One region of the Desulfosporosinus paludis genome, then DNA from elsewhere that is predicted to be linked to it. Evidence: riboswitches for the same ligand, from Rfam matches in the RefSeq annotation. Region 1 holds a riboswitch; each other region holds the start of a gene.
What was found. A riboswitch is a leader RNA that binds a small molecule or an ion and turns the genes downstream of it on or off. The one in region 1 is predicted to bind cobalamin.

Region 1 (8,265 bases):
CTATTATTGCGGTCCCGTGATCGTCATGATTCTTTCTCCGCTTATATTCAGGGAAAAGATGACAAGAGCCAAACTGCTTGGAATTTTTGCTGTAATAATTGGAATGCTTTGTGTAAACGGGCAAGCTTTGTCACAGGGAAGAACTTCTTGGGGATTGATTTACGGAATATTATCGGCAATCATGTATGCCATTATGGTGGTTTTCAATAAAAAAGCTGTAAGCATAACAGGACTTGAAAATTCCATGTGGCAGTTAATTACGAGCTTTATAACGGTTGCGATTTTCATAGGTTTGAAGCAAGGATTTTCAGTCAACATTACGCAAGGAAATCTAATGCCGATATTGTTATTAGGGGTTGTTAATACTGGAATTGGTTGCTATTTTTATTTTTCTTCCATTGGTAGTCTGCCTGTACAGACTGTGTCAATCTCTGGATATTTGGAACCGCTTTCGGCTTTGTTTTTTTCAGCTGTCATTTTAGGAGAAAAGTTAAGTCTTGTGCAAATAGCCGGGGCTGTATTGATTTTAGGAGGTGCAGCATTTGGAGAGTTATTTCGGTTTAAGCAAGACCAAAATACTCGGCGGCAACCTGTGCGGCACATCCGCTTCCGCATACTACACAACCGTGATTGTCACCGGCAGTTGCTGCAGCAGCCTTCAGTCGTTCGGGATAAAGAGCCGCTTTAATCTGCCTGTCCATGTTCAGGGCAACACGGGCCTTGGCCATTTCCAGATCTCTCGCCCACGCTTGTTTATTACCTTTGGCGATATCAGCAATATGAGCGGCCATTCTGGTAGTGATCACTCCAGTTCTGACATCTTCCTCAGTCGGTAACCCCAAGTGTTCGGCGGGAGTCAGATAACATAGAAAATCCGCACCACACGCTCCGATCAACGCCCCACCGATTGCTCCAGTGATATGATCATAACCTGGAGTTACATCCGTGGCTAAGGTTCCTAGAATATAATAGGGGGCATTGTTGCATAGTCTTTTCTGCACACGCATAGTTGCATCAACATGATTGAGGGGAACATGACCCGGTCCTTCCACCATGACCTGAACACCAGCCTCCTGTGCTCTCCTGGTAAGCTCCCCCTGAATAATCATGCCTTGAAGCTGCGCACCATCCAACGAATCAGCAATGCTGCCGGGACGGATGGCATCGCCCAGACTTAGGGTAACGTCATAAGCCTTTAATATTTCCAGCACGCGGTCAAATTTTTCATACAGAGGATTTTCTTTCTGATTGTGCAGCATCCATCCAGTGAGGAAAGCACCGCCCCGGCTGACCACGTCAGTTACCCGTCCTGTAACCTGCATTCTTTTGATGACGTCCATATTCAGAGCACAATGAATCGCCATAAAATCCAGACCATCGGCCGCTTGTCTTTCAATGACCTCAAAAATATCTTCTTCTCTCATGTTGACAACACTGCCGTATTTTTCAATCGCTTCGATGCCTGCCTGGTAAATCATTGTGCTGCCTACAGCAACATGAGCCAGGGACAAGGACTGTTTTCTCATGCCATCAATATCTTTTCCCGTACTTAAATCCATAAAACTATCGCAGCCAGCTTCTTCCGCAATCGCCAGCTTTCGGGCTTCCATTTCCATGTCATCACGATCACTGGAGGTGCCGATCAGGGCATTAACCTTAATCCTCAAACCTTCCCCGATCCCACAGTATTTAAATTCCTTCCGTTTTCTGTTTCTGGGAATGACAATTCTCCCTTCTGCAACTCCCTGCCGGATAAACTCTACATCAAGATTCTCATCAGCTGCCACCGCTTCCATTTCCTCGGTGATGATTCCTGAACGTGCTTTTAAAACCTGTGTCATCTTATCCACCTTTCCCTTCTTAACAACTATGCTTTGATGTGTTCAGATACTTAGCGACAATTTCCATGGCACAGTACTTCCCGCACATGGCACAAGCCGTGGATTCCCCACTATTTCGGGTTTTCCTGATCTCTTTTGCTCTCTGCGGATCAAGGGCCAATTCCAGTTGTCTTTTCCAGTCCAGGTTCTTCCGGGCCATAGACATTTCCAAATCCCATTGATGGGCTTCTTTCATCCCTTTGGCCAGGTCGCCGGCATGTGCAGCGATACGGGCGGCTATGACTCCCTCGTGCACCTGATCAACGCTGGGTACGCCAATATGTTCAGCCGGGGTAACATAACAAAGAAATTCCGCACCGGCCCAGGCACTGAGGGCTCCCCCGATAGCAGCATTAATATGGTCATAACCGGCGGCAATATCCGTTAGCAATGGCCCAAAAACAAAATATGGGGCTCCCTTACAAAGGCTCTTTTGCAAAGTGACAGTCGCCTTCACATGATCTAGAGGCATATGTCCAGGTCCCTTAATCATGATTTGAACCCCCGCCTCCCGAGCCCGCCTGACCAGTTCTCCCAAGATAACCAGTTCCTGAACCTGCGCTCCGTCCAAAGAATCAGCCACACAACCCGGCCTCATCCCGTCAGCCAGGCTGAGAGTAACATGATATTTCCTGGCAATTTCCAATACCCGATCATATTGTTCATAAAGGGGGTTTTCACATTGATTGGCGATCATCCAGCCGATTAAGTGAACACCTCCGTAACTTACCAAAGAGTCAATACGGCCTTCTCTCTTTGCTCGTTCCACAACATCCATGGTCGTTGCGCAGTGTAAGGCTAGGAAGTCAACACCATCTGCCGCATGCCGTTCAATGACTTCAAACATTTCCTCAGCTTCCATTTTCACGCTCGAACCGTACTTTTCCCCAGCTTCAGCGATTGCCTGATAAACTGGCAGTGTTCCAACCGGAACGGAAACAGAATTTAATGTTTCTTTACGCATTGTATCAATATCACCGCTGACGCTTAGATCCATCAGAGCATCCGTACCTGCTGCCAATGCTGTTTTGATCTTTTCAACTTCTTCACTAATTGTAGCTTCACTACCGTAAAGACCAATACTGGCACTGACCTTTGTCCGCAACCCATATCCTATCCCAACAGGAATAATAGTCTTATGGTGAATATTACAAGGAATTACTATTGTACCAGCAGCAACTCCCTGCCTGATAAATTCTGGTGAGACTTTCTCACGGGCCGCCACCTGCTCCATTTCGGTAGTAATTGTTCCTTCCAACGCGCTCGTTAATAAACTCATCATTAATCCTCCTCGTAACTTTTTATAGAGTAAAAATTTTAAACACATATGTCTATGTCTGCATACCTCCCTTTTAAAAATGGTTAATAAAAAAAGTCCACACCTTATTAGATGTGAACATTTCCACCGTTCCCGTCTTGCTGCCTTTATTAGAAAACAGCTCACAACAGTTCAGGCAGGTCTCCTGGCTTCCGGAGTAACGCCCGCGTCTCCCTTCCCGCTTGTTTTTCCTAACGGACAACAAGCGGTGGTTATGAGATGGACTACCGGTTACAGTGGCGGGACCGTCCGGGACTTGCACCCGGTTCCCTATTCTCCCTTGCGGGCACCTGAATGTTATCATATATTTACTTAGAGGCCGCTTTTTCAACCGGTTTCTTGCTTAAAAACCGGAACTGGATAAACCCCGTCAAAACAAGCTGTGCAAAACTCATTAGATTGCTGTAAAACTTGAAGCATTCCTTTTAAGCTGAGGTAATAAAGGCTATCTGCCCCGACATAATGTCTGATTTCTTCAAGAGTTTGATGCGCAGCAACAAGCTCATCAGATGACGGAATATCAATACCATAGTAACAGGGAAATCTTAAGGGGGAGAAGCCACCAAAAAATGCACCTCTTTTGCTCCTGCTTCTCTAAGCATTTGGGCAATATGGCGGCTTGTGGTTCCCCGGACAAGAGAATCGTCCACTATCACTACCCTTTGTCCTTGAATTACATCGTCCACCCGCAACCCCAATTGCACAAGTTTCTGAAGCTAAAATATAACCAAATTCAGACCCTTTCAGTTTTCCTAGGCATAATGGACGCATTCCGTAAGGGTCTCGCAAGCCAATTAGACTGTTTTCTGTCATCATTACCAACGAATATGAACCTGATATTTCATTCAGATAGAGTTCCAGAAGTTTCTTAAGAGGGAGATTCCTGTAATGTGCTATAAAACTCAAAAAAACTTCACTATCTAAGTTGATTGGTCTAGCTACTCTGGTTTGCGCAAACCGCTTTTTTAATTGACATACATTGGTTATGTTCCCATTATGAGCTACAGCGAAACTGCCCTGTTCGCCCTTATATACCAAAGGTTGGGCATTTGCTTCCGAACTATCGCCACTGGTAGAATATCTTACATGTCCTATAGCTACATTTCCCTTTAATGTTTCTATAAGATCTTTACTAAAAACTTCCGTAACCAACCCCATTTTCTTATGTAATTTAATTTCTATCCCGTCTGAAATTGCCATCCCGGCACTTTCCTCTCCCCTATGTTGCAGCGCAATGAGACCATAGTAAGTTTTTAGGGCAACACTATTACCTGGAGCATAAATACCAAAAACACCACACTCGTCACGGGGTTTGTCACGAAATTCCCAAGGGAACATTTTCCTCTCCTCCCTCGAAATTAGTAACTTAATATTATATTAAAACAAAAAACCCGCAACTCATTATGAGCGCGGATTTTTCCATCATCCTCACCTAAACCAACTTAAACGCGAAGTCGATGCTTAGTATTTACAGGCAGGTCTCCTGACTCAGGTTCATAGCTTCCTTGCCCCCTTCCTCCTTACAGAGTGGTCATGGCAATAGCTCCCCTTTACAGTGGCGGGTCCGTCCGGGACTTACACCCGGTTCCCTATTCTCCCTCATTGGGCACCTGTAAAATTCGGTTTAATTATGGCTAATATTACTTAAGAAGATAGAATATGTCAAGTACAATTTTCGATGAAATTTTGTATCAACCACCCGTCAAGTCACCAGTAATCTTTCACCCCTACCACCCACCAACCTTCGAAAGGGGCCTTCTTTTGGAAAGCGGGTGAGATCGACTCATTACTCGACTACGGCTAGGCTTTACCAGAACGAACAGTATCAACTTTTCAATTAGTGTTAGCTTAAGTTTTGCACCACAATGAGGACAAACTGTCGCGGACTGTGCAACTTCTCTTGAGCAAGTCTTACAGGACGTTAATTGATCCATAACCAATTCCACCTTTCTGTTTCCTCACTCCATCAGAATGGTTAATAAATTAATACTTTGACGGTTTGCATTATTCCAAAAAAGATAAGGCAAAACCCAAAGATTCGTTCGCTTCGAATAAGTCGACTTCTATCCATAGGCAACCTTTCATTTAGCCAACCGATATACCATCCTTGGAATGAGAGAAATGAAATCACCAAACCAAATGCAATGAGAAGCATTCTAAAGAATGTTCCTAATTTCACCAATTATCCCTCCCCCAACGTTCACCGTGTGGACGGTAACATTGGATATCTCAACATATCGTACTAATTCCACAATTATACTTTATTTCCTGTGCGCACGTTGTGCGTTTCATATATATTTTTTCAGAAATCATTGCTCCTGCGGTGCGATGTAAGACAACCGACTAACCTCATGCGAAAGCCTCTGGGGGACAATAGCATGTCGGTAAAGTCAGGATTAGACTGCTAACGCTGTCGAGTTGCCTGGCGAGTCAGGCCATATATGGTAAAGCCTGTGGGCTGAATCCGGGTCTGTGGCTGTGAAACGCTGACGGTCATGCACCGGCTATTAATAGGTATACCTAATATGAGGAAAGTTGGGTATAAGCAGGCCTATTGACGCACCTGTGGTAAGCAGGGTAACGACCAACCGGGTACCTACGTATGGATACACTATATGAAACTGCCAAACGTGACCTGCCTAAGTGCCGTTCCTGGCATATGGCAGAGAGCCCTAACAGTAGCCTAATGGCCTTCTGTAACGGAAGGCACACGGTGAGCAGTTCCTTCTCCAATACTAAAGCCCTGGCCTCGACCTTCGCCTTGGAATTCCTTAACCCCTCCGCATTCGTCTTCAAACTGTCGCGCTCTGTACTCAGCCGGGTTATTTGGCCCGCTTGCTCTTCCAGGGCTTTCCGGAGATCCGCCTTTTCCTCCAGGGCCCGATCCCGTTCCTTAATGACCTGATCCCGCTCTTTTTTACATAACGGTGGAAAGCTATCTCTTCAGGAATTATATAAAGTTGCGTCACCAGTCCAAGGAAAAGGTAAAGGAATTTTACGATCGATTCGCACTCAAATGGTTCCAAGAATTCCTATCGTTATGGTGTTTGTTAGTCATCGTAAGAATGAAAATGAATGGTTAGCTATTCTTAGCACGGACCGTACTTTAACCGAAGAAGAAATTATCAGGAATTACAGCATGCGGTTAGATATTGAAACCTTTATTAAATGCACAAAATCGCTTCTTAAGTTGCAGAAGGAGTTTCAAGGCCGTTCTTACGACATGCTGATTAGTCATACAACAATCGTTTATGTACGTTATATCCTGCTCGCATGGCAACATCGCCAAAACACGAATGAAAGAACCTTAGGACTTTTTGCAGAATTGTGTGATGAGGTGATACGTATTCACTTATTCTAACACTCGTGTTTGCAGAATGTTGAGAGGCAAAAATACAAATTATGGAGGCAATAATACCTAGAGCAGCTATTCCTTCAAAGCCAACATGAAAAGAGAGTATTTGGGCTTTGACGATAGTTTAGCCCCCATTCGATCCGCAAGGGATCCGGAAAAGGGTGACATGATAAACATTGCCAGAGAGACGACCGTCATAATAAGCCCAACCAAGAATGGAGAAAGTTTAAGTATCCAGTCTAGATAAAAAGGCATTAAGAAAATTACTCCAAACATTAGCGAATAAGAAAGTAATCCCGTAATATTTGGTTTACTAAACGAACTTACAGCCTCTATCCGACGGAAAATCTCCTGGCCAATTCGTATATTCGCGGGCTCGCGTATTCAAAAAATTCCTTGTAAGCCGCACAATAATAATTGAGGGTCGGCAGATTTTCCATGAAAGGCTCACGATCTCTTCTGCAGCCGCCGCGGCAAAAATTTCCCCACCTGCACTGCTTGCAGGTGGGATCAGTATATTTGGATCCTTCAATAAATTCTTTAACGATATCGCTTTTTTCAATTTCTTCAAAAAGTAAATTTCTAACATTGCCGATATACCACCTATCAAATACATAAAAGTCGCAAGGGTAAACCCCTCCGTCTGCTTCAACAACAAACTGAAAGGAACAAGTTCCTGATAATCCACAGGATTCAGGAGGTAATCCCATAGCAAGTCCAACAAGGTTATCAAAGTAACGGATATTGATCGGATACCCTTGCAAAACATCCGCATACCACTCGTCGAAGATTCTCTTTAAAAAGTAAGCATATCTTTCCGGCGTTAATGAGTAGTTATAACGACCACGGAGTTCTCCCTGGGGGTCTAAGCAGGGTATAAACTGCAGATAATGAAAATCATGTTTTTTATAAAAGTTGTAGATTTTACTTATATGTCTTGCCACGTTAGCCGTAACTACACACAAAATATTGTATTCTACACTATGCTTGTTAAAAAGCTGTATTGCTTTCATAACCTTCGAAAAGGACCCTTTACAATTAATTCCTATCCGGTAATAGTCATGTATGTCTTTGGGACCGTCTAAAGAAATGCCCACTAAAAAATTATGTTCAGCAAGAAACCTTGCCCAGGCAGTGTCAATTATCATGCCGTTCGTTTGCAAAACGTTGTTGATTTTTAAATTTTTCACATTGTATTCTTTCTGGAGCTCGATCAACTTCTCAAAAAATTTCAAACCTGTGAGGGTAGGTTCACCGCCCTGGAAAGCAAAAGTACAGTATTGATCAGCATACGCGAGAGCCTTTTCTACAAGGATTTCCAACGTTTCACTATCCATTAGGCCATAGGAATAAGTCTCTCTATTTTCAGCGATAGAATGATAAAAACAATATTTACACCGTAAATTACAATTGCTTGACATCGGTTTAATTAGAATATTCAGTGGCGGCATACTTGATCCCTGTCTTTACATTTAATTTTGTTAACTACCGGTTTTAGTATTATCTTACGAGTATTTAAGGCTACAACCCCAGAAAACAAATTTTCCAGGGTTATAGGATTTATAAACTAATTATTTGATTCCTCTGATCTACTTTTTTGAGCTCAAAGCGTTTAATCTCTCCAACGACCACCAGGTAGCAAACGATAGCCACAAGAGCATTTGCACCTACGAAGGCAAGCGCTCCATTAAAAGAACCTGTTCCATGGACGA
Region 2 (8,265 bases), 1.4 Mb from region 1:
GATTTGATGTGGTTTTTTAAATTAGAGAAAAAAAGCTACGGTCTAGGGATCATTGTATTAGTCTTTGTTGCTTTGCTCAATTTGTTCCCGCCTTACGTGGTACGAGTGATTGTTGACGGCGTAAGTCACGGCAGTTTAACTTCAAAATCCCTGTTTCAATGGAGTGGGCTGCTTGTAGGGACAGGATTCCTAGTTTATAGTTTACGCTTTGCCTGGCGATTAATGATTTTTGGCGCCTCAAGCCGTTTAAGCAGATTGTTGAGAAAACAACTCTTTGATCACTTCACCCTCATGTCTCCGCAATTTTATCAACAGCACCGTACCGGTGATTTAATGGCCCATGCAACCAACGACATTCAAGCCATAGAAGCGACAGCAGGTATGGGGGTATTGACCCTGGTGGATTCCCTGACAACTGGCGGCCTGGTGATTCTTTCCATGGCCATATTTATCAGTTGGAAGCTTACCCTAATCACCTTATTGCCCATGCCGTTAATGGCTTGGTCTACCAGCCGCTATGGTACGATGCTCCACAAACGATTTCATCGAGCACAAGCGGCCTTCTCCGATCTTAATGATAAAGTACTGGAAAACATCACCGGAGTTAGAGTGGTAAAGGCTTTCGGGGAAGAAGAAGCAGAAATAGAAGCCTTTCGGGCGTTGTCTGCAGATGTCGTTGAGAAGAATATCGCCGTTGCCAAAGTGGATGCGCTCTTTGATCCTACGATCCAGTTGATTATCGGGTTTTCATTTTTTCTGGCGCTTGTTTTTGGGGCCAATGATGTGGTTAAAGGAAGTTTGACCTTTGGTCAACTCACTCAGTTTACAATTTATCTGGGACAGTTCATTTGGCCTATGTTAGCTTTTGGCTGGCTATTTAACATCCTGGAACGCGGCAGAGCTTCTTATGACCGGGTACATAGTTTACTGAACATTAACTCGGAAATTCGCGAACAAGAAGGAGCAAGATCCTCTTTTCCCATTGGGGATGTCGCCTTTTTGAAAGCCTCGTTTACTTATCCCGGAACATGCACGCCCGTTTTAAAGGACATAAATGTCCTGGTACAGTCTGGTCAAACTTTAGGGGTTGTTGGCAAAACGGGGAGTGGCAAGACAACCTTCCTGCGACTTCTCCTGCGAGAGTTTGACCTTTCCAGCGGGGACCTTCAAATCGGCGGAACCTCAATTTACGATCTCACATTAGATGCATTACGTAGGGCCATCGGCTATGTGCCTCAAGATCATTTTCTCTTTTCTACCTCAATCTCCGAAAATATTTCCTTTGGAAAACCAGAGGCTTCCTTGGCCGAAATTCATAGGGCAGCAAGAATTGCAGATATACATCAAGATATTGAGCGTTTTGAAGAAAACTATAACACCCTAGTCGGAGACCGGGGCGTCACCCTGTCCGGAGGCCAAAAGCAAAGGATATCGATAGCTAGAGCTATCTTGGTGGAACCAGAAATACTCATATTAGATGATTCTTTATCAGCAGTAGATGCCAAGACAGAAAAATCGATCTTACAGGGTTTGCGAGAAATTCGGACTCAAAAAACGACCTTTATATCCTCCCATCGTTTAAGTGCCGTTGAGCACGCAGATTTGATCATCGTCCTTAGAGAAGGGCAAATTTCTGAGCAAGGTTCCCATTCGGAACTCATGGAACTCGACGGTTGGTACGCCTCAACTTATCGAAGTCAACAGATAGAATCGTTGATCGAAGAAGGGGAGAGCAATTAAAATGGTGATTCGACGCTTGCTGAGATATCTAATTCCCCACAAAAAAACCTTAACGCTTGCTTCCTTAATCCTCTTACTGGCTACGTTTGCCGATGTCATTGGTCCAATTCTGGTCAGAATTTTCCTCGATCAGCATTTGGTCCCGCGCTCCTTTGACCGCCCGACTCTCGTGCTGCTTGGAACCGGATATTTAGGCCTAAACATTCTTTCTGCCGGATTACATTACCGTCAGTTGGTCAGCTTCAATCAAATAGCCCTTAAGGTAGTCCAACAACTGCGGATTGATGTTTTTACCCATGTTCAGCATCTGGAATTCAAAGTTTTTGACAAGACACCGACCGGCGCCTTAATTTCTCGGATAACCAACGATACTGAAGCTATTAAAGAACTATTCGTCGGAGTTTTGTCGGCCCTTGTCCAAAATATTGTCTTTATACTAGGGGTCTTTGCGGCAATGTTTTGTTTGGATATACGGCTGGCAACCTTTTGTCTGGTTTTGCTTCCTATAGTTATCGGTCTGATGTATCTATACAGGAGAGTCAGCACCAAGGTTTATCGGACCATGCGCAAAGAGCTAAGCCACCTCAATGCTAAACTAAATGAATCGATACAAGGCATGTTTATCATTCAGGCCATGCGGCAGGAGAAACGTTTCCGCGCTGAATTTCAAGCAATCAATAATGCCTACTATCGGGCAGCGATAACCAACATCCGCTTGGAAAGTCTTTTTGTTCGTCCGGCCGTTGACTTGATCTATACCTTTGCTCTCATCCTCGTTTTAGATTATTTCGGGTTCAGATCGCTGTTTGGGCCCATTCAAATCGGTGTGCTTTACGCCTTTATCAATTACCTTGATCGCTTCTTTGAACCCATTAACATGGTGATGCAGAGATTATCTCAATTCCAGCAATCCTTGGTTGCCGCTGAACGAGTTTTTGAATTGTTAGATGATCAACGAATAGCGGCAAACGTCAGCTCGAACCCTTTACAGTTCATTGATCAGGGAAAGATAGAATTTAAGAATGTCAGTTTCTCCTATGACGGTGTCGAACATGGTGGGACTGATGTCTTGCAATCCATCAATTTTACCGCCTATCCTGGTCAAACAGTGGCTTTAGTCGGACACACCGGCAGCGGTAAAAGTACTGTTGCTAATCTCCTCATGCGTTTTTATCCCATCACTCGGGGGGAGATTCTTATAGACGAGATCCCTCTTACTGAGGTGTCTGATCAGGAACTGCGAAGTAAAGTGGGCCTTGTAGCTCAAGACCCGTTTTTATTCGTGGGAAATATTTCGAGCAACATTGCCCTGGCCAGACCAACTGTCCAAGAGAAAGAGGTTGAAGAAGCACTTTCTTTTGTTCAAGCAGAGGAATTTATACGAAAACTCCCCCAAGGATTTCAAGAACCGGTGGGGAACGAGGGGCAACCTTGTCCAATGGGCAACGTCAGCTAATCTGTTTTGCTCGAACCATAGCCGGTAACCCCAAAATTCTAGTCTTAGATGAAGCAACAGCAAACGTCGATACAGAAACGGAAGAAGCGATTCAAACTGCCTTAAATAAAATGCGGAAAGGTCGTACAACCATCGCTATCGCCCACCGACTTTCGACCATTCAGGACGCTGATCTGATTTTAGTACTCCACCACGGGAGAATTGCAGAAAGAGGTAAACATGCAGAACTTTTGGCCAAAGAAGGATTGTACCATAAAATGTTTATGCTTCAACAAGGAGAGAATCAAACGAAAAACAGCTAGGAAATCTCATTTTGATTTTTCCCAGCCATTCTAAAATTCTATAAAGTTTTGATTAGTTTTTTATTACGCTTTATCACTTGGAATAATGAACCATGCTACTAGATAAGCCAGAAAACCTGTCCCCCCTACCAGGAGAAGAAGTAAAGCTCCTATCCGAACAAGACTAGGATCAAGGTCTAAGTACTCCGCAATCCCGCCACAAACCCCTCCAAGCTGCTTGTCGTGACTAGATCTATACAAACGTCTGGACATTCTTTTTCCTCCTTTTATCATTTGCCAAAGTACATCTGGTATTTCAGGTAAAAGGTAACCTCTCCACCCTTAATACGCAAATACTGACCCAAATGTTACAGGCAGGAAAAAATGCAAAAGTATAAGGCTTGTCTTTTCGAGCAAGCCTTATACTTATAATTCAAAAATTCTGTTGAAAAAGTTAATTTTGAATTACTCTGGAAGAAACGTTGCGCAGTCTGTCATCTCAGTGCTTTGGGCATTAGGGGATTGAACTTCGATCTTATCCGCATGACAATGATCCCCTGTACCATAGTAATGACAGGTGTTAACAAGACATTTAATTCCACCATTAGGCTGAGGCATTTTCTTAGCTTGTCCAGACATATTAAAATTCCTCCTTAAATTAAAATTCTCTATTATAATCTCCAGATCGTTAGATTTTATAAATCCATATATTTACATAGAGGAGTGAATGATATAATAATGGTATAACGTTTTACTTTAAAGCATTATACCTAACAAAAAACTTTTTGAATTATTATAAGTTGCGCGAACTATAGACTAGAAGGAGAGATATCATGAAAAAGATCTTAGGAATAGTTGCTTCGCAAAGGAAATTGGCCAATGGCGAAATCTTAATTAAAGAAACGGCTGCCTCAATTGGAGAAGAAGTAAAACTTGATCTTCTCAAGCTGCCAGAATTAAACCTTCGGCCCTGCAAAGCGTGTTATGCCTGTTTAGTCCCAGATCAACCATGTCCTCTTATCGATGATTTATATTCAGTATTCGAAAGAATAAAAGAAGCTGATGGAATCATTTTATCAGCTCCATGCTACGCCTTAGGCCCTGCTGGGATAACCAAACTGTTAGGTGATAGGATTATCGCCCTTGCACAACATATCGATGAAATCTGGGGAAAACCTTGTGTGATCATTGGTACTGCAGGAATCAAAGGTTGGGAAGGGTATACCCTATCTGCTTTAATCGCCAATGCTCGATTTCTGGGTCTGGAGGTTAAAGATGCCCATATGTTTATTGGCGCCCTGCCCGGTGAGGCTTTATTACAGTCAGAAGTGAAGGAACGAATACAAGCTCTTGGAAACTCGTTATTCGGTGAACCTCGCCCATTAGAAGCCGGTCAATGTCCTACCTGTTGGTCCGACCTCTGGAAGTTCCCCAGACCTAATCATGCTGTCTGCCCGTTTTGCGGTCAGGAAGCGGAGATTCGTTCATTGGACAACGGAACGAATTTGCATTGGGAGTTTGGTCCTAAAGCCAGTCGCTTTAACAAAAGTGATTTGAAAGAACATTTTCAGGTCTGGTTGAACGATCAAGTTCGAGAGTTTGGTAAACGCCGTAAAGAGCTGGCGGTTATACGAAATCGCTACAAAGGTTAGGTACACTGAAATACACTAGTCACGACGCGGAAGAAGATTCAAAAAAGTCTTGTAATCTAGTCCTTCATGGATTAAAATACGATTAATTCAATAATTATTTTTATAGGTGCCCTTAAATGGGGAGAATAGGGAACTGGGTGAAAATCCCGGACGGACCCACCACTGTAAAAGAGGAGACTTGTACATTAACCACTGGGAAACCGGGAAGGGGTATAAGTTGCTGATTCTAAGTCAGGAGACCTGCCTATAATGTAAGTGACCTGGATCAAGGTAAAGTTCATGGTCAATTTTCTTATTCATAAAGGATAGAAAATTGATTGTGAACTTTTGTTTTTTATAGGAAAGGGGGTGGAAACATTGGGATATCAGGGGCGGGATATCGAAGTAGTTTCGATAAACCCAGAACAATATCTTGTAGCTTCTTGTGATTCCTGCGGGGCGATTGGCCTAAAAAGTTTTGACATAGTTCAGGTTGCCTGGTCCATCACAGGGAGGCTGACGGCACGAGTAGCCTTATTGGAAATTTTAGCCGTGGGAGCGACGCCTAAGGTCATGACCGTGGCGATTTCTAATGAACCATACCCGACAGGTGAAGAATTATTAAAGGGGGTGAAGGAAGAGCTGATATCCGCCGGTCTGGCACTCCCTTTAGCCATCAGCACAGAAAAGAACATGGTGACACAAGAAACTGCACTCGGTATCAGTGTCGTAGGAATAGTAATGAAACATCAATTGCGGCTTGGAACTTCCCAACCTGGAGATGACGTCTTTTGTTTAGGTCTGCCCAAAGTTGGCCCTGAAGCCAGTAACCCTGAGGATCCTGAAATTATCCAGATAAAGCATCTGAATAAGCTTTTAGGAATCTCAGAAATTCATGACATGATACCCGTTGGATCGAGAGGAATCCGCACGGAGGCAGAGCAGCTTGCCTTAAATAGCCATAGCCGGCTGTTGTTCTACCCGTCTTGTAGCTTAAATATGGACAAATCGGCCGGACCTTCTACCTGCCTAATCATTTCGTCGCCTCGCCCGGTTACAAATCTTGTTTTTTCAGATCTTAAACAACTACCTATTCATAAGATTGGAACGCTAGTCTAACCACTTTTATTAAAGAGCATCACTTACTTATTTCTACTGAAACGACCACTTAATTTAAGGAGGAGTAAACTTATGAGTCAAATTAACACCGAATCTAAGGAAGTTAAACTTTCTGCTTGGAATGTCAAAAGACTTTCCATCATGGCCATTTTCATTGCCTTAAGTGCTGTAGGTGCATTGATTAAAATTCCAAGTCCTGTCGGAACAATTGGCATGGATTCAGCTCCAGGATTTTTCAGTGCCTTAGCCTTTGGAGGCATTGAAGGTGCGGTTGTTATTTCCTTTGGGCATTTGTTAACATCGGCGGTGGTCGGATTCCCTTTAACTATTCCTGTCCATCTTTATATTGCTTTCCAGATGGCTTTATGGGCTTTGGCCTATCGCTGGGTAAACAAAACGCTGGGTCTTATACCGGCAGTCATCGTAGGTATCATCCTCAATGGGGTTGTATCTTCTTTTGCCATGGTTCCCATCATGGGAATGGGGGGCGCTCTGGGAGTACTGCCTTTTCTCGTCGTCGGATCAGCACTTAATGTCATTGTTTCCGCGATTGCTTATAAAGCCATTAAGGGAAGCCGCTTAATTTAAACTCATAAGGAGGAAACCTTAGAAACCGTGGGAATTGAAAGAGCTGACAAAGACTTAGAAAATAAGAATGCCATTGAACTTACGAATGTCTCATATTATTATCCAAACGCTGTAGAAGCAAGTTTAAAAACCATATCCTTAACCGTGGAAAAGGGAAAGTTCATCGTTTTAATGGGAGAAACCGGAGCAGGAAAAACGACCCTTAGTTTGTGTCTTAACGGGCTGATTCCACAACTTCTTGAAGGTAAGCTGACAGGTCAAGTGGTCGTGGCCGGTCAGGATGTAAGGAAGACTCCTGTACAATTGATGTCCAAATTTTTGGGGCTCGTCCTCCAGGACCCGGAGAGTCAGCTTATTGGTCGAACGGTGGAGGAAGACACCGCTTTTGGCCCCCGTAACATTTCAGTACCTTTAGAAGAGATCCAACAGAGAGTTAATGGTACTTTAGAGAAAGTAAGACTTCAAGGCTATAATCAACGATTGACAGAAGAGTTATCCGGTGGGGAGAAACAACGTTTGGCGATTGCTGGAGTCCTGGCGATGGAACCTGAAATCTTAGTGCTCGATGAACCGACCTCGGAACTCGATCCAATAGGTCGATCAGAAATTTTCACGACCTTAGATGACTTGCGCAGGAAGAAGGATTTAACCATTATGTTGGTCGAACATTCCAGCGAAGATGTGCTCAAAACGGCAGATGAGGTCGTCGTAATCAATCAAGGAGAAATAATTTGGCGTGGTGAACCTGTTCAACTTTTTCGCAATGTTCCTCTCCTGCAACAGTATGGAATTAAACCCTTACCCGTCAGTCTTATGGGCTGGAACCTCTATGAAAAAGGATGGATTTCAATCGACGCTATCCCTTTAGACCTACCGTCTGCGGAACACTTAATCAGGACCTTGCTCTCCAACCATGGTCAGCACAAAAGTAACCCACTCCTACCGTTACGGAAAAAAGAATTAAGCTCCTCTCAGGGAGAAAGAGCTGTGCAGATTAACGATCTTTTTTATCAATATAACTCAAATCAGCCTGCTTTGCGGAGCATAAACCTAACGATAGAGAGCGGCGAGTTTGTGGCCCTAATTGGACAAAACGGTGCCGGCAAAACCACGTTAGTCAGACATTTGAATGGACTCTTGAAACCAACACGGGGAGACGTCATTATTCGAGGTATGAATACGAAGCAGTATGATACGTCTCATTTAGCCAGAACCGTTGGCTATGTATTTCAGAACCCAGATCACCAGATTTTTTCTGCCACCGTTGAGAAAGAGCTGGAATATGGTTTGAAAAATGCAGGTTTTAGAGGTCCTGAAGTCCGAAAACGGATTAACCAAGTTCTTGAAGATACCGGTTTGGAGCAATATCGTAATGTTCACCCCTTCACTTTAGGAAAAGGGGAGCGGCAGATGATCGCCGTGGCTTCAATCCTGGTATTGAAACCTCAAA
Region 3 (8,265 bases), 490 kb from region 1:
AGGGCTGTTTATTTGCGGTATGCTTAGTGATCAAGCAGAGGCCGAGTTAAATAAGGCTTTTGCTCCTGAATTGTTGACTATAGCTGTTATCAAGGAATTCTTCGGTGGTGAGCTTAAATTTCAAAAGATAAATTTTGTGGAACGATTCATGGTTAAGATGGTATCAAAGATGGATAAAAGCAGACCAGCCATAGATACGACCAGAGATTTTTCAACCATCTCCGAGGAAACTATTCTCAGATTTGCCCAAGTCATCAATGAAACCTTTGTGAACTAATGATATCTGAACTATAAATGAACATCCTGACCTGAATTACCCTCGCCCATAGTCAGATGTGATTAGAAAGGAGAATTTATCTTGAAATACAAAAAGGCCATAAGCATACTTGTGTTTTGCATTGTTCTTTTATCCCTAGTATCTACGGTTTTCGGCATAGTTTCAAATCAAGGGAATGGACAATATGCTTTTCAATCGTTACGCGGTGAAACAGTAACGATCTACGGAAAAGGGCTGTATCATTATGATTCTGTGCCAATGGTCGCCCAAGGGATAGCCCAAGATATTGTTACTCTGTTCTTAGGTATCCCGCTGCTTATTATTTCACTCTTTTGGGCTCGAAAAGGTTTCCTCAAAGGAAGGTTGTTGCTGACCGGCACCTTAGGGTATTTTTTGTACACCTATATCTCTTACACATTCTTGTGGATGTTTAACCCCTTGTTTCTCATCTATGTGTTGCTTATGTCAGCCAGCTTTTTTGCCTTTACCTTATCAATGATATCTTTTGACATTGAGCAGATGAAGGCCTCGTTTCATGAAAAGTTACCGATTAAATTCATCGGTGGGTTTCAAATATTCTTCTCCACAGCTCTAGGCCTTATGTGGCTTGGAAGAATTGTCCCCTCAATTATAAATGGCTCTATTCCTTTGGGCTTGGAACATTATACCACGTTAGTCATACAGGGAATGGATTTGGGTTTCATCGTCCCAATTGCCTTTATCTCAGGTATATTGATCTTAAAAAGAAATAATTTTGGCTATTTGCTTTCATCGGTCATTATAATAAAGGGTTTTACAATGGGGGCAGCACTGACAGCAATGATCATCGCTCAAGCTGTTGCTGGAGTTCCGATGAGTTTTTTAGAAATCATGATGTTTCCCCTGTTCAGTTTGCTGATTGTCTGGTGTTTAGTTTTAATGCTAAAAAACATTAATGAAAATGCCCATTAGTCAATTATTGCTTAAAGGACCTAGCCAAACAAGCCCTCGACCATTCGGCGAGGGCTTGTTGTGCTCAGAACATCAGTTTCAAGATAGGGATCTTCGAAAAGATCTTAACGGCGATAATTAAAGTGTTCTTTGGCTTTAACCATAGCTACAATGATTTCGTTTAACGGGACAGGGACACTTGATTCGTGAGCCAGCTTTACCACGGCACCATTGAGAGATTCGATTTCCGTTCGGCGACCACTTTGAATATCTTGAAGCATCGAGGCATGGTGAGCGGATGTCGGTGGTATTAAATTAGTATAAAGATTCTTTAAATAGCTCTGGGCATCTGGCCAAAAGGTCATTATGCCCCTTGCCGCAAACACATTAAATATTTCTTGAATCAAGGTATTCATTAGATCTCTGGTAACGGGTTCTTCAGCCAATTGTCCATAATTCACTTCAAAGACTGCTCCAAAAGAATTTAAAGCCGAGTTATAAATTATTTTACCCCAAATATATTTCATGATTTCATTTGAAGCCTTTGTGGGGATACCTGCCTTGCGAAATATGCCGGCAAACTCCTCCAGCAGTTCAGAGGCTATAAGGTTTTTAGGAGAGCCTATTACTACGTCGTCAGCTATAACAGTAACTATTGATTCCCCTGGTACAGACATTTCAGCTCCGAAAATGACTCGCCCTAAAACGATTCTCTCTTCTGAAATATATTTCGCGGCAGCTTCAAAATTCCCATAACCGTTTTGCAGAAGGAAAATATGGGTAGTCTCCCCAACGAGTTGGGATATTTTTTCGGCAATTTCTTCAGTGGAAAAGGATTTCACTGTAACAATAATCATGTCAAATTGTTCACGATCCAATTCACACACATCTGTTACCACTCTGTCAAGCTTCGCAGCATGCTCTCCCCAAATACCTGAAACTTTTACTCCACTCGTCCTTATCTTATCTAAAGCAGCAGGCCTTCCTAAGCCCGTCACTTCGTGCCCTGCCAGACTCATAAAACAGGAATAAACGGTTCCTAATGCTCCCAAACCAACCACTAAAACTTTCAATTTTGTTCCCCCTCGAAATACAATTGTCCATGTTGTACTTCTTATAAGTTACCACACTCTCCTTAATAAGGGAATCGATTTGGATGTAAAAGGGGCTGCCCTCTTAAATGAATCTCCTTCACGGACATCATTATCGGGCAGCCCCTTAAAAATTCTGTTCTATCTTCCGATGAAGTCTTGCACAAATACATAACCATACGTCGGACTCGAAGTGATACCTATCCCAATGTAGTTAAACGATGCATTCAGGATGTTCGCTTTGTGCGGCGGATCATTCATCAAAGCTTGATGAGCAGCGTCTACCGATGAATCCCCGGCAATATTCTCCCCTGCTGACGTGTAATTGATACCAAAAGTCTTCATCATATTAAATGGGTCCCCATAGGTTGGGCTTGTGTGGGAGAAATAGTTTTTAGCTACCATCTCATCACTTTTCGTTTGAGCCATTTTTTGAAGCTGAGGATCAATTTTCAGCGTGCCAACGCCGGCTTTAGAGCGTTCTTGATTAATTAAATCAAGCATGTGCTGTTGCCCTGTCGTCAACGTAACTTCAGAAGGAGCTGGCGCAGGCTTTGCGGTCTGTTGAGTTGTTGTGGGATAGTAAGGCTGGGCTAAACCTCCCGAAATTGCTCCAACGGTATCATTAGTCAAATGAACGACCCACCAGCTTCCTAATTTACCCAAACATTCAAGCACTTGACCTTTGTATACTGCTCCGACTTTTAGAAAAGTGGTTGATGGCCCTGATCGAACGTTAACGGCTGAAGCGGTAATTTTAAGCTGTGCCGGAACATTGGTACGGCTAAATTGAGTTTGGGCGAGACTCTGAAAAGGAAAAGATACTAAAATTACTATTGTCACTATTATAATACTCAAAAATAAAATTAACCGTTTCATAGTACCTCCTCTGAATTAAATGGAGTTATATCTTCTGACTAGTACAGGGAAATGAGGCTAGACCTTTTTGCGGTCAAGCCTCATTTATCTTCCCATTCTTAAGCTAGTAATGTTACTTAGCTAGATCTGGTAATGCTTTCTTAACCATGTCAAGCACGGTAGGATCTGTAATTTCCACATTCTTTGTTGTTGGGTTGACTTTGGTAGCAGACTCTGGAATGGCTGTGAAACTGTGGTCAGCAGTTGTGTGACCATGGGGGTCAGACTTATTATCCCACATTATGGTATTTACGTCGTAATTTTTACCCGCATGACAGGTTGCGCAAATGTCATTCGGATTATCCTGCTTCAACAATCTGCCCTTAGTATTAGTACCGTGTACGTTATGGCAAGTCAAACATCCGTTGATCATACCAGTAGTGTTGTGTTTGCTGAAGGTATAGTCACGTGTGCCATAGTGGTTCGTGGTAATAATCGCACCTGCTGTGGCGCCTGTTGTGGTATCTTTCGTCGGATCACTCTGATGGCACTTCAAACAGGTCGTAGAAGTCGGCAATGGCATGGTGGCCTTCCTTTGATCATCTGTGGTAGCTGCAATGTGAGCGCTTCCCGGACCATGACAAGATTCGCAGGTAATTGTTAAGTCCGGTGTACCTGCTTTACCCATACCTGGGCTATGGCAATCAAGGCAAGAGTAATCTCCTGCAGACCAGTTCTGTGTGCCTTTGACCAAGCCAGGGTTATCGATCTTATACGTTCCGTCAGGATTCTTGATTAAATGACCCACCCGATAATACTGCTTGGCAAAACCAGCGTCTTTCGGGATCTGAGCCACAACATAGGTATCCATTTGCACGCCAAGTGCTTTGCTTAAATCGACAGTTGTAGATTTTGCATTATTGGCAGCTCCATCATAGACAGTAACCGTGCCGTAGGTCTTGTCGAGTTTGTAAGCAGACAATGGTTTAAAGGATTGAAAATGCGGTGTTTTGTCGTAGTTTGCTTTCTTATGACACGATTGACAGGTTTGTTCTCCGACATAGGTGAGATTAGTGTTCGCAGTTTGAGTCACGTTTGTCGTCGGGGTCTGTTGAGTTGGTGCGGGAGTCTGTGTATTACAGGCTGCAACCAGAGTGATAATGACTAAAGTCAAGATGCATAATACAAGAATTTTAAGCCGACGCACTGAAAATTACCTCCTTCACTGGTTCCTTAAACATCCCTAGTTTGCCGAAAAATGCTTGTTTTATACCAAACGCGAAAGATGTTTCAGTGCGGATATTATTACATATTTTTGAGAATTTAATGTAACAATAAGAACGGAATTGCGAAAGGAGTCGTCAAAACGTATTAAAAGGGGATGATGAATATGGCACCGAACGAAGGGCAGCCGGCCAAAGCCAGTAAGGCCCAAAGAACTGTGTTTATTGGATTGATTGTAATTGTCGTGCTAATTGCTGCAGCGTATGCCGGGATGCACTACACCTCCCGCCCGCAATTTTGCACCTCTTGCCACGAAATTGCTCCCCAAGTCGCTTCTTGGCAAACAGGACCGCACAAAGATGTGGAGTGTTTAAGTTGTCACGCTGCTCCAGGAAATCTGGGCTACATAGTGCGTAAGCTAAGCAGTTATAAAGAACTGTATCTTCATTTCACTAATCAAGTCCCTGCTACACTTGCATGGACGCCGCATATCGATGCTTGTTTGTATTGTCATAGCGGAAAAGACAGTGCCTATCCTAATGCTAAAAACATTACTCTCGCTCCTGGATCTGCGCCGAATGCCCCACCTATCAGCCACCAGCCTATGATTTCTGGCAACGTAAGCTGCATATCCTGCCATGGTAATGTTGGTCACTCATCTGGATCAAAATAACTAATATCTAAATATCACTAGAGTTGCATTCAAATATTTTGCAAGATAATCAACACATAAACAAAACACGAAAACACGGGGAAGCCTAATTGGCCTTTCCCGTGTTTTTAATAGCTTTGACAAAACCGTTTTAACTTATCTTTGATAATTTTCTTAATCCCTACGCATTCTCCAACCGTAAAACCTTCCATAAAAGATATGAGACACCCCACGCTAATACGAACAGCCCAACAAGCAAATAGCCTATTCCACCGAAGTTAAGGTTTTGTATCCATCCCCAAACTCCTCCATTAAGTCCAAGCTTTGGAGTAATTATCTGGGCCAATTCGATTAAGCCGATAAACAATGCTGCAATAACAGAAAGGCCGGTAACCGATAAATTATAATAAATCTTACGTAGCGGAGTAGAAAATGCCCAATGATAAGCAGTTGTCATGAAAACCCCATCCGCAGTGTCCATTAGGCTCATACCAGCAGCAAATATAATCGGTAATGATAGAATTGCAGTAATAGGCATTCCTTTGGAACCAAGAGTAGCAGAAATTGCTAATAATGCTACTTCTGATGCAGTATCAAAGCTTAAACCGAAGAGAAAGCCCAGTGGATAAACATGCCAACTCTTGTTAATAAACCGATATAGAGGTTTAAAGAAGCGGGATAAGAAGCCCCGGTTTAAAAGTAGTTGATCAAGATTTTCTTCATCGATCTCACCTCGACGCAATTTTAAGAAGAACCCATAGATATCAAACCAAATGTAAAGATTAAATAGCCCGATAAGCAAAAGAAAACTTCCAGCAACCGCAGTTCCGATCAGACCAGCGATAGCTTGTATTTGTGGAATGTTCTGTTGTGCCCAATGCATTGAAAATGCTGTAATAATTGCCATTATGCAGACAACAGTAGAATGGCCAAGCGAGAAGAAAAATCCAACCCCCATCGGATCCTGTTTTTGCTGAATCATTTTACGTACTGTGTTATCGATCGCCGCGATGTGATCAGCATCAAAAGCATGACGTAAGCCTAGTGTGTAAGCAAGAAAAGCAAACCCTAGTAATTGTGGATATTGCTTTAAATTCAAAAACAACATCGTCATGCCCAAAAGGTGTATTCCTGTTACTGCCACTCCAAAACTGAGCCATTTAGGACGACTCTTCATTTTTACATGGATGTTTTTCAAAATTTATCCTCCTTTTATTACCAAGCCTTGAAAGGACATTTGCTGGATTAACTGATCATACCGTACCCGATACCCCATGCTTGGAGGTAGTAAATAAAAACAAAAAAACCCTTCACCAACAGAAGGGTAAAAAGCTTAACCTGTATCAGGTAACAAAAGTAATCCTGAATACACAGGTATACACCCCCTAACATTCCCGTAGGTAGTTCAAATTCGGAATAAGCAGGTCTCCTGGCTCAAGTTCTTCGTTAACTCACGTCTTCCCGGATAAATCCCAGTGACACTTTGTGAGTTACCTCCCTTATACAGTGGCGGGCACCGCGTCAGCTTTAACTGACTTCCCTTTTCAATTCCTTCCCTCGGGAAGGAATCACTCATCCCAGATATTTAATTGTATTTATGGTATCATGAAACAATTAAGTATGTCTAGTACCAACTTGCCAAAACAATCACACTATTTCGGCATACGGGAGTGTCAGTGACACTCGGGAGCTAAGTTAGATCGAAATTCAAGCCCCTAACGCTAGCTCCTCAGAAATGACAGACTGCGCGACTTTTCGCCCTGAATAATTGCCCTATCTGCGCAACTAATAACTAAGTAACTCAACTTTCGCATAGCAAAAGTTACCTCCAACCCTGTATATATCTAAGTTGCGACAAAATATTTCTGTCTATTGACAGAAAATTTAAATGCTGGATTCTCGGCGGATTACCTTCTGATGGATGGCTGGTTTACTCATGCACCACTACTTCAAAACTGATGGATAAGAGACTTCACATCATTGGGATGGTAAAGGAGCTAAAACAACGTTATCGTTTCGAGGGAAACGCATTAAGTTTAAGTGAGTCATATACCAAACTCCCTAAAAACCCCAAAGCAGAAACTCTCGGCTCAGTTCGAGTTCAAACCCTTGCAAGTTTATCTCTTAAGATAAAGCGTATATCAAACCATGTGAAACTTTAGATGAGCTTAAATATGAGATAGACCAATATATGAACTACTATAACAATTTCAGATATCAATGGAATTTAAAGAAGATGACTCCTGTTGAATACAGAAATCATCTTCTAAGCATTGCATAGTCTTGACTGCTAGGTCTTTTTTTGTCATTACCTGAACTTATATAGCAAGACCTCCAGAATATACGTAAAAAATATTTTCCACATGGAATGAGTAGGCTCAAGCTTACTCATTTTCCGTTCGTATGCAATCAGATTAATACCTCTATCAGCTATCCTTCTTCATGAGAAATTCACAACTTTTTCATCAGTTTATCGTATCAGAAAGTTAAACTAACAGCATGACTGAACCACAATCATGAAACAAGGCTGAAAAATGAAAGTTTATGAGGAGGAGTAGCGAATAAAATACAAAAAAATTACTGTGATTTTGGACGTTATGAGAAGGTTGTGGGATAAGGCGCAATACACTGTGTCATATCCCACACATGGAAATTGAAATTACTTGCAATCATTTAAAAGTTGATTCAAAAAGTCGTCGTTCGTTTTGATTGAATGGGCTTAGATACTGATCCAAGCAGACTCTATAACCTAAGACTAAAAATTTACTAATAACAAACCCAACTTGGCATCGTTTTTGCACATTAGAAATTCGACTTTATTTTTAGAGGAGTGTGTTTATGAACGTTTCAAGAAAACCAATGAAGAAAATCCTTTTTTCCCTATCTCTGTTGCTCTTAACTCTCGTGATTGCTTCAAATACCCTGGCTGCATCTGGTGGACTAGAACAGGATGCGGGCCCTTACCATGTAATCATGCAGACTAACCCGGAAACCCTCGTGGCAAATCAACCAGCTACTTTTACGGTTATCGTTACAGATAAGGCTACCGGCAAACCGGTTACCGGAGCTAAAGTAATGATGGACCCAACAACAATGAGCAGTAGCGGAAGCATAAAAGGCTCTGATAGCAACAACAGCATGCCTGGTATGGACATGTCTTCCGGTATGGATAAACAAGGTGGGACGGCCATGCAAGAACAGTCTTCCATGGGTTCAATGGCCATGGACGCTGG
Region 4 (5,290 bases), 2.5 Mb from region 1:
TCGCTCGGATAAACAGAATAATGCTTAACCCATAACTGAAGCAGCCGAGTAACATGGCTTCAATAACAGAACCAATCGAAGGGAACGAATAACCCAAAACGAGGGACAAAATAAGAGAGAAAGTACCAGCGCTTAATCCTTTAATCATTACAATTGAAAGGGGGTCTTTTGCAGATACATTGCGTGTGAAATTATTATCCATTCCCCAAAGAATACAAGCACTGATAACCCCGACAGCACCGATTGACAGACCCCACTGTCCGGATGAATTCCATGATAGCAGGATAATCGCCAATGTAATCAATAGTACAGCACTCCATATACGCTTTCCAACTGCCTCTTTGAATACGACAACTGCAATTAAGGTTGTTGCTACTCCCTCAAAATTTAGTAGAAGTGAAGCCGTGGCTGCAGGTGTATTCTTAAGACTGAACATCAATACAATCGGAGCTATAATCCCTCCCACAAGTACAGCACCGGTTATCCATGGCCAATCATTTTTGGTAAGTCTTGCTTCAGCACTGAAACTGGTGTCTGAACTTTGGACGTATCTCAGTAAAAAGAGTCCTATACCACTGCCAAGATATAGAAATGATACCATTAGAGTTGGGGCTATTTCACCCAAAAGTAGTTTTGAAATTGGAGTACTGGCCCCAAATAAAGCACCAGCAACTAGGGCTTTTAGCATTGATGCAATATTTCTATTCTTCATTTTTAGTACCTCTTGTGAGGAAAGTAATTTTCTACCCATTCAGTAATTCCTTGTAAATTATACTATTTCAAAAAGATTTTTGGCTTGGCCAATAGTTAAGGGCAGGTTGTCTATATTTAAAAAACCATCCCGTGCGAGAAGTTCCGCCAAATGCGCTACCCTAGGTAAGCGCAAATCGATCTTACGAATTACCTCTTTATGTTTAAAAACCTCTGCTGTAGTGCCTCCCGAGACAATTTCCCCTTTGCTTAAAAGATACACTCTGTCAGCCAGCAAGGGGACAATATCAACATCATGGGTAGCAAAGATTAGGGTAATACCAAGATCACGGTTAATGGTATTGAGTAACCTAATAAGTTTACTAACACCACGTGGGTCCAGAGCAGCAGTAGGTTCGTCCAAAACCAAAACTTCGGGTTTCATAGCCAGTACGCTAGCCAGAGCAATTCGCTTTTTCTCACCTCCGCTTAAATTATGAGGACTTTTAGCCTCGTAACCCTGCATGCCCACAACTTCTAAAGCCCAGGCTATCGCATCTTCTAAAGCTTGACCGAAAATACGCATGTTCATCAGGCCATAGGCAATTTCCTGACGAACCGACGAATTGAAAAGTTGGTCATCAGGGTCCTGAAAAACCATACCAATGCTACGGCGAATTTCCGGTAAATTTTCTTTTTGTACAGGTAGGTTTTTTACCGTAACCGTCCCGGAGGTTGCTTGTAATAGACCATTAAAAAGTTGGAAAAGAGTTGATTTTCCTGCTCCATTCGGTCCCAGAATGGCAATTCTTTCGCCCTTCGATATATTCAGGTTGACATTCTTAAGTGCCTGGTGACCGTCATTGTAAGTATAGCTAACTCCCGAAACCTTGATAAGTTCCATGTCTGTTCCTTTCTTCTACTAAATTATTATGTTTAAAATCACTAGGAGTACCAATAAGGCGAGACCAAGCAAGCCAATCTGCCAATCAGTTGCGGATAAAGGTACAGTAAAAAAGTCAGCACCGGTACTATCTTCATTGTATCCTCTGGAAAGCATTGCTTTATAAATTCTAATACTACGATCCAATGAATTCGTTAAGACATAACCTGCCACCTTACCGATATCCCGGGCCTGATGCAGCCATGAGCTACTGTCGCCCATTCGGCTCAGCTGTGCTCGTCTCATGTTATGACTGGTTTCAGTCAAAATAAAAACATAGCGATACATCATGGCGGCAAGATCAATCATCAGATTAGGAACTTTACATAGGCGTAGGGTTTCTAGAATCTCGATCATGGGAGTGCTAAAAGAGAGAATACTACCTAACGTTACAGCAGCCATAATACGAAGTACTATAAGAAAACCTAACGTTAAGCCTTCCTGGTAGGCAGTGAGTCTAAACGGCCCAAGGGAAATAACCAATAAAGCATGACTGCCATTCGTAAAGATTAGGCTGAGGAATACCAACCAAGCTACCCCGAAAGGGATATATAGGCGGATGAACAGGTGCCGCCACGGCAGGCTCATAGTACGGAAAGAAGCCAGGGTGACCAGCCAGAGGCCGGCCACCAAATACCAATGATTGAGAAGAGTTGAGACAATGATGGCACTCAGAAATAATACGGTTTTTACCCGGCCATCCCAACGATGCAACGGACTATCAGCGGCGGTAATTTTGTCCAAGACAGCCAATTCCATAGTCATTCCACCTCTAAGGATTGTTCTTCATTCGTTGGTTTGCCGAAAAGCTTTTCCCAATGGTGACCAACGATTAAGCCAGCAAAGAAGTTGGCAACGGAAAAGGCTCCTACTTGGGCATCACCCGGTAATTCTGCGAAGGGATGATGTTCCCCTTGGGTTACCTTTGTGGCTAGATTGTTTACCAAGTCATCGGTACCACCAGCCTCCATGTCATGACTCGCCATATATTTGCCCGCCCCGAAAATGAAAAGCAATAGGACGAACATTACGGATAGCATGATTTTAGTAAATGAATCGAACCATTGAATTTGCTGGTTTGATGTCTGTTCTTTAGTGATTGACATTTAGTTTTACCTCCTGGTTGGATTTTTGGCGAAGTTTAATCCCAGGCAGCAAATCCGGTCGACGATTAACCATGACTTGAAGAACTGCTGCGGTAAAGACAGCTTCAGCTATGGCTAGAGGCAATTGGGTGGGGCCATAACCCATAAAAAAGATCATCCATTGTTTAAGCAAAGGAACATGACCGTGTAAACTAAGGGCAAGCTCAAAAGAACTCGTTAAATAGGTCAATATGTCACCAACGAAACCCGCTACCCCAGCGGCCAACCAGAGAGGACTTCGTAGGGAACGTAAAATCTTCCAACTTAAGTAACCAGAAATACCTCCCACAATTCCCATGGAAAAGGTGTTAGCACCAATGGTTGTGATACCACCATGGCCCAAAAAGATAGCCTGAAAAAAGAGAACAATAGCGGAAATTACGGCAGTTGCTAAAGGGCCGACAATAATTGCAGCTAGAGGGGTACCACAAGGATGGGAACAAGAACCTGTCACTGGCACTGGCAAGTGCATCGCCGAAATAACAAATACCGCCACACCAGTCATAGCCAAGAAAGGTTTATAGGATAAGTTTTCTTTGACCTTCTTTTTAATTTCTCTTATGCCTGGGATAATAAATGCGGTAGTGACAGCGTACCATGAACCCCAAGCTAAGGGAGATAAAATACCATCTTCAATATGCATTGCAAAAAACCTCCAATTAATTAACGATCTCGAAGTAAGAAATTATGAGAAGGACAATAAAAAAACCCTTCACCAACAGAAGGGTTAAAAGTTCAACCAGTATCAGGTAAGATTACCAAAAACACAAGTATACACCTCCCTAACATCCCGTAGGTAGTTTCGACTTCGGTATGAGCAGGTCTCCTGGCTCAAGATCATCATCAACTCACGTCTTCCCGGATAAATCCCAGTGACACTATGCGAGTTAACTCCCTTTTACAGTGGCGGGTACCGCGTCAGCTTCTACTGACTTCCCTTTTCAATTCCTTCCCTCAGGAAAGAATCACTCATCCCTTGATATTTAATTATTTTTAATTGTAACACAACTCAAGATAGTCTGTCTAGATTATTCGAAGTCCAAAATCCTCCGTGTATGGTAACTGATTTAATCTATACGTTTGCTGGTGGTGACACTCCGCTGGTACTACCCCTTATTGCACTTTTTTACATGAATCGTTGCCCAACGTGGGATTACTTTCCTGATGGAACCAAACTTCCACTTCCAGATGGGCATCAATTATCAAAACATGTCGGTTGCCTTACGATTTTCGATAACTCCTTGATCGGGAACCCAATTCATTCGAGTTCACCCCCCTCTCCTCTTGCACTGGATTTAGCAACAAAGCAACACTTTGCAAAATGTAACCTAGGAGGACTCAACAATGGATGACTACATTTTTCGGCGAGAACTTGATTTACAAACGAACCTACCTGAAATGATCGATCATATAAAAAACGATCGTCCATTCCGCAAAATGGACATGACTAAAAAGAAGGAATTGTTCGATGAGTATTACACCTTCGTCAAGAACAGTTTTCTTTCAGAAGGCCCTTCAGAAGAAGAAAAAATCAGCATCCAAAATGCCGCAATGGAAGAAATGTTAGAACGTGCTCGGCAGGAAATGAGAAAAACCATGCATTAAGAGGAGGTCTATAGACATGGATGAAGACACTTTCTGGCGGGAGTTTTATTTTGCAACAGACTTTCCAGAGATGATTGCCGAAATAAAAGCTTCTCGCCAGTTCAGGAAGAAGACTTTAAAAGAGAAATATGAACTGTACGATAGCATATATAAAATGGTCAAAAAATTTTATCTTTCAGGCTATGTCTCGGAGGAAGAACAAGAAAAGATAAACGATGCTGCGTTACAACAAATTATGGAACATGGCTTAGAGGAATTGGAAATGACTTTCCAGTAAAGAAAAAAGCAACCTTAGATTGAGGCCACTTTACACTATTTAGATTAATTCATCCAACCAATGATAATACTCATTTTCTGATTGTCCTATGCTAAACTTATTTCTTGCATCCATTAATTCAGCGTTAATTTCACATTTATCGGCATCACGAAGTAGCATTATTCGAATTGGTGCATCCACTGATTATACCCCCTGTTGTTTTATAAGCACGTATCTAATAATTGAAAAACCAGTATCACTTATCTTTCAACACGTTTTTTAAATATTCTTCCCTGTGTGACAATTTTTCACAAATATTGAGGTCCAGAAAGTGAGTTTAAAATGTACCCTATTATCTCAAGTTCTGGCCCTCTGTTCTTACATTGAAGGCTGTAATATGATTAGTTATTGATCCTAGCGCGTACACAAGCTTGACTTCAGCAGGCGATCATAATTATTACGGTAATTGATAAATAACAACGCCCCACCCAGCAAGCAATACTTACTGGGTGGGGCATTAAAGTTAAGTGAGTTGTTTGAAGTTCAATCAGGTCAGTTTTAAATGCAATGCTCAATTAACCCGTTTTTATGTGCATAGAGGGGTAGAGCTTGTACTCGTTCTAATACATGTTCAATTTGATAGATGTTTAA

Region 2: it holds a riboswitch for cobalamin, as region 1 does, so the genes downstream of both, VZF35_RS25380 (AIR synthase related protein) here and thiC (phosphomethylpyrimidine synthase ThiC) in region 1, are expected to answer to the same signal.
Region 3: it holds a riboswitch for cobalamin, as region 1 does, so the genes downstream of both, VZF35_RS08350 (HoxN/HupN/NixA family nickel/cobalt transporter) here and thiC (phosphomethylpyrimidine synthase ThiC) in region 1, are expected to answer to the same signal.
Region 4: it holds a riboswitch for cobalamin, as region 1 does, so the genes downstream of both, VZF35_RS17960 (energy-coupling factor ABC transporter permease) here and thiC (phosphomethylpyrimidine synthase ThiC) in region 1, are expected to answer to the same signal.

The regions. Positions count from the first base shown of each region.
Region 1 is NZ_CP144211.1:1,142,760-1,151,024, forward strand. It holds partial or broken gene VZF35_RS05790 (DMT family transporter) at 1-580, shown strand, start outside; gene bzaB (B12 lower ligand biosynthesis ThiC-like protein BzaB) at 561-1,841, opposite strand; gene thiC (phosphomethylpyrimidine synthase ThiC) at 1,861-3,159, opposite strand; cobalamin riboswitch at 3,316-3,507, opposite strand; partial or broken gene VZF35_RS05805 (amidophosphoribosyltransferase) at 3,526-4,536, opposite strand; cobalamin riboswitch at 4,654-4,827, opposite strand; gene VZF35_RS05810 (hypothetical protein) at 5,174-5,377, opposite strand; gene VZF35_RS05815 (hypothetical protein) at 6,215-6,559, shown strand; gene VZF35_RS05820 (hypothetical protein) at 6,626-6,808, opposite strand; gene VZF35_RS05825 (anaerobic sulfatase maturase) at 6,886-8,004, opposite strand; gene VZF35_RS05830 (MFS transporter) at 8,114-8,265, opposite strand, start outside.
Region 2 is NZ_CP144211.1:5,120,993-5,129,257, forward strand. It holds gene VZF35_RS25355 (ABC transporter transmembrane domain-containing protein) at 1-1,740, shown strand, start outside; partial or broken gene VZF35_RS25360 (ABC transporter ATP-binding protein) at 1,742-3,498, shown strand; gene VZF35_RS25365 (PspC domain-containing protein) at 3,562-3,750, opposite strand; gene VZF35_RS25370 (DUF1540 domain-containing protein) at 3,943-4,116, opposite strand; gene VZF35_RS25375 (flavodoxin family protein) at 4,311-5,129, shown strand; cobalamin riboswitch at 5,217-5,392, shown strand; gene VZF35_RS25380 (AIR synthase related protein) at 5,478-6,227, shown strand; gene VZF35_RS25385 (ECF transporter S component) at 6,300-6,815, shown strand; gene VZF35_RS25390 (ABC transporter ATP-binding protein) at 6,843-8,265, shown strand, end outside.
Region 3 is NZ_CP144211.1:1,632,230-1,640,494, forward strand. It holds gene VZF35_RS08320 (flavodoxin domain-containing protein) at 1-277, shown strand, start outside; gene VZF35_RS08325 (hypothetical protein) at 359-1,228, shown strand; gene VZF35_RS08330 (ketopantoate reductase family protein) at 1,333-2,280, opposite strand; gene VZF35_RS08335 (CAP domain-containing protein) at 2,440-3,177, opposite strand; gene VZF35_RS08340 (cytochrome c3 family protein) at 3,290-4,363, opposite strand; gene VZF35_RS08345 (cytochrome c3 family protein) at 4,547-5,053, shown strand; gene VZF35_RS08350 (HoxN/HupN/NixA family nickel/cobalt transporter) at 5,214-6,221, opposite strand; cobalamin riboswitch at 6,434-6,623, opposite strand; partial or broken gene VZF35_RS08355 (IS4 family transposase) at 6,902-7,179, shown strand; partial or broken gene VZF35_RS08360 (IS3 family transposase) at 7,161-7,313, shown strand; gene VZF35_RS08365 (hypothetical protein) at 7,871-8,265, shown strand, end outside.
Region 4 is NZ_CP144211.1:3,611,221-3,616,510, reverse strand. It holds gene VZF35_RS17980 (EamA family transporter) at 1-712, opposite strand, end outside; gene VZF35_RS17975 (energy-coupling factor ABC transporter ATP-binding protein) at 770-1,594, opposite strand; gene cbiQ (cobalt ECF transporter T component CbiQ) at 1,613-2,392, opposite strand; gene VZF35_RS17965 (hypothetical protein) at 2,395-2,739, opposite strand; gene VZF35_RS17960 (energy-coupling factor ABC transporter permease) at 2,726-3,421, opposite strand; cobalamin riboswitch at 3,577-3,766, opposite strand; gene VZF35_RS17955 (hypothetical protein) at 4,123-4,383, shown strand; gene VZF35_RS17950 (hypothetical protein) at 4,400-4,660, shown strand; gene VZF35_RS17945 (hypothetical protein) at 4,700-4,840, opposite strand.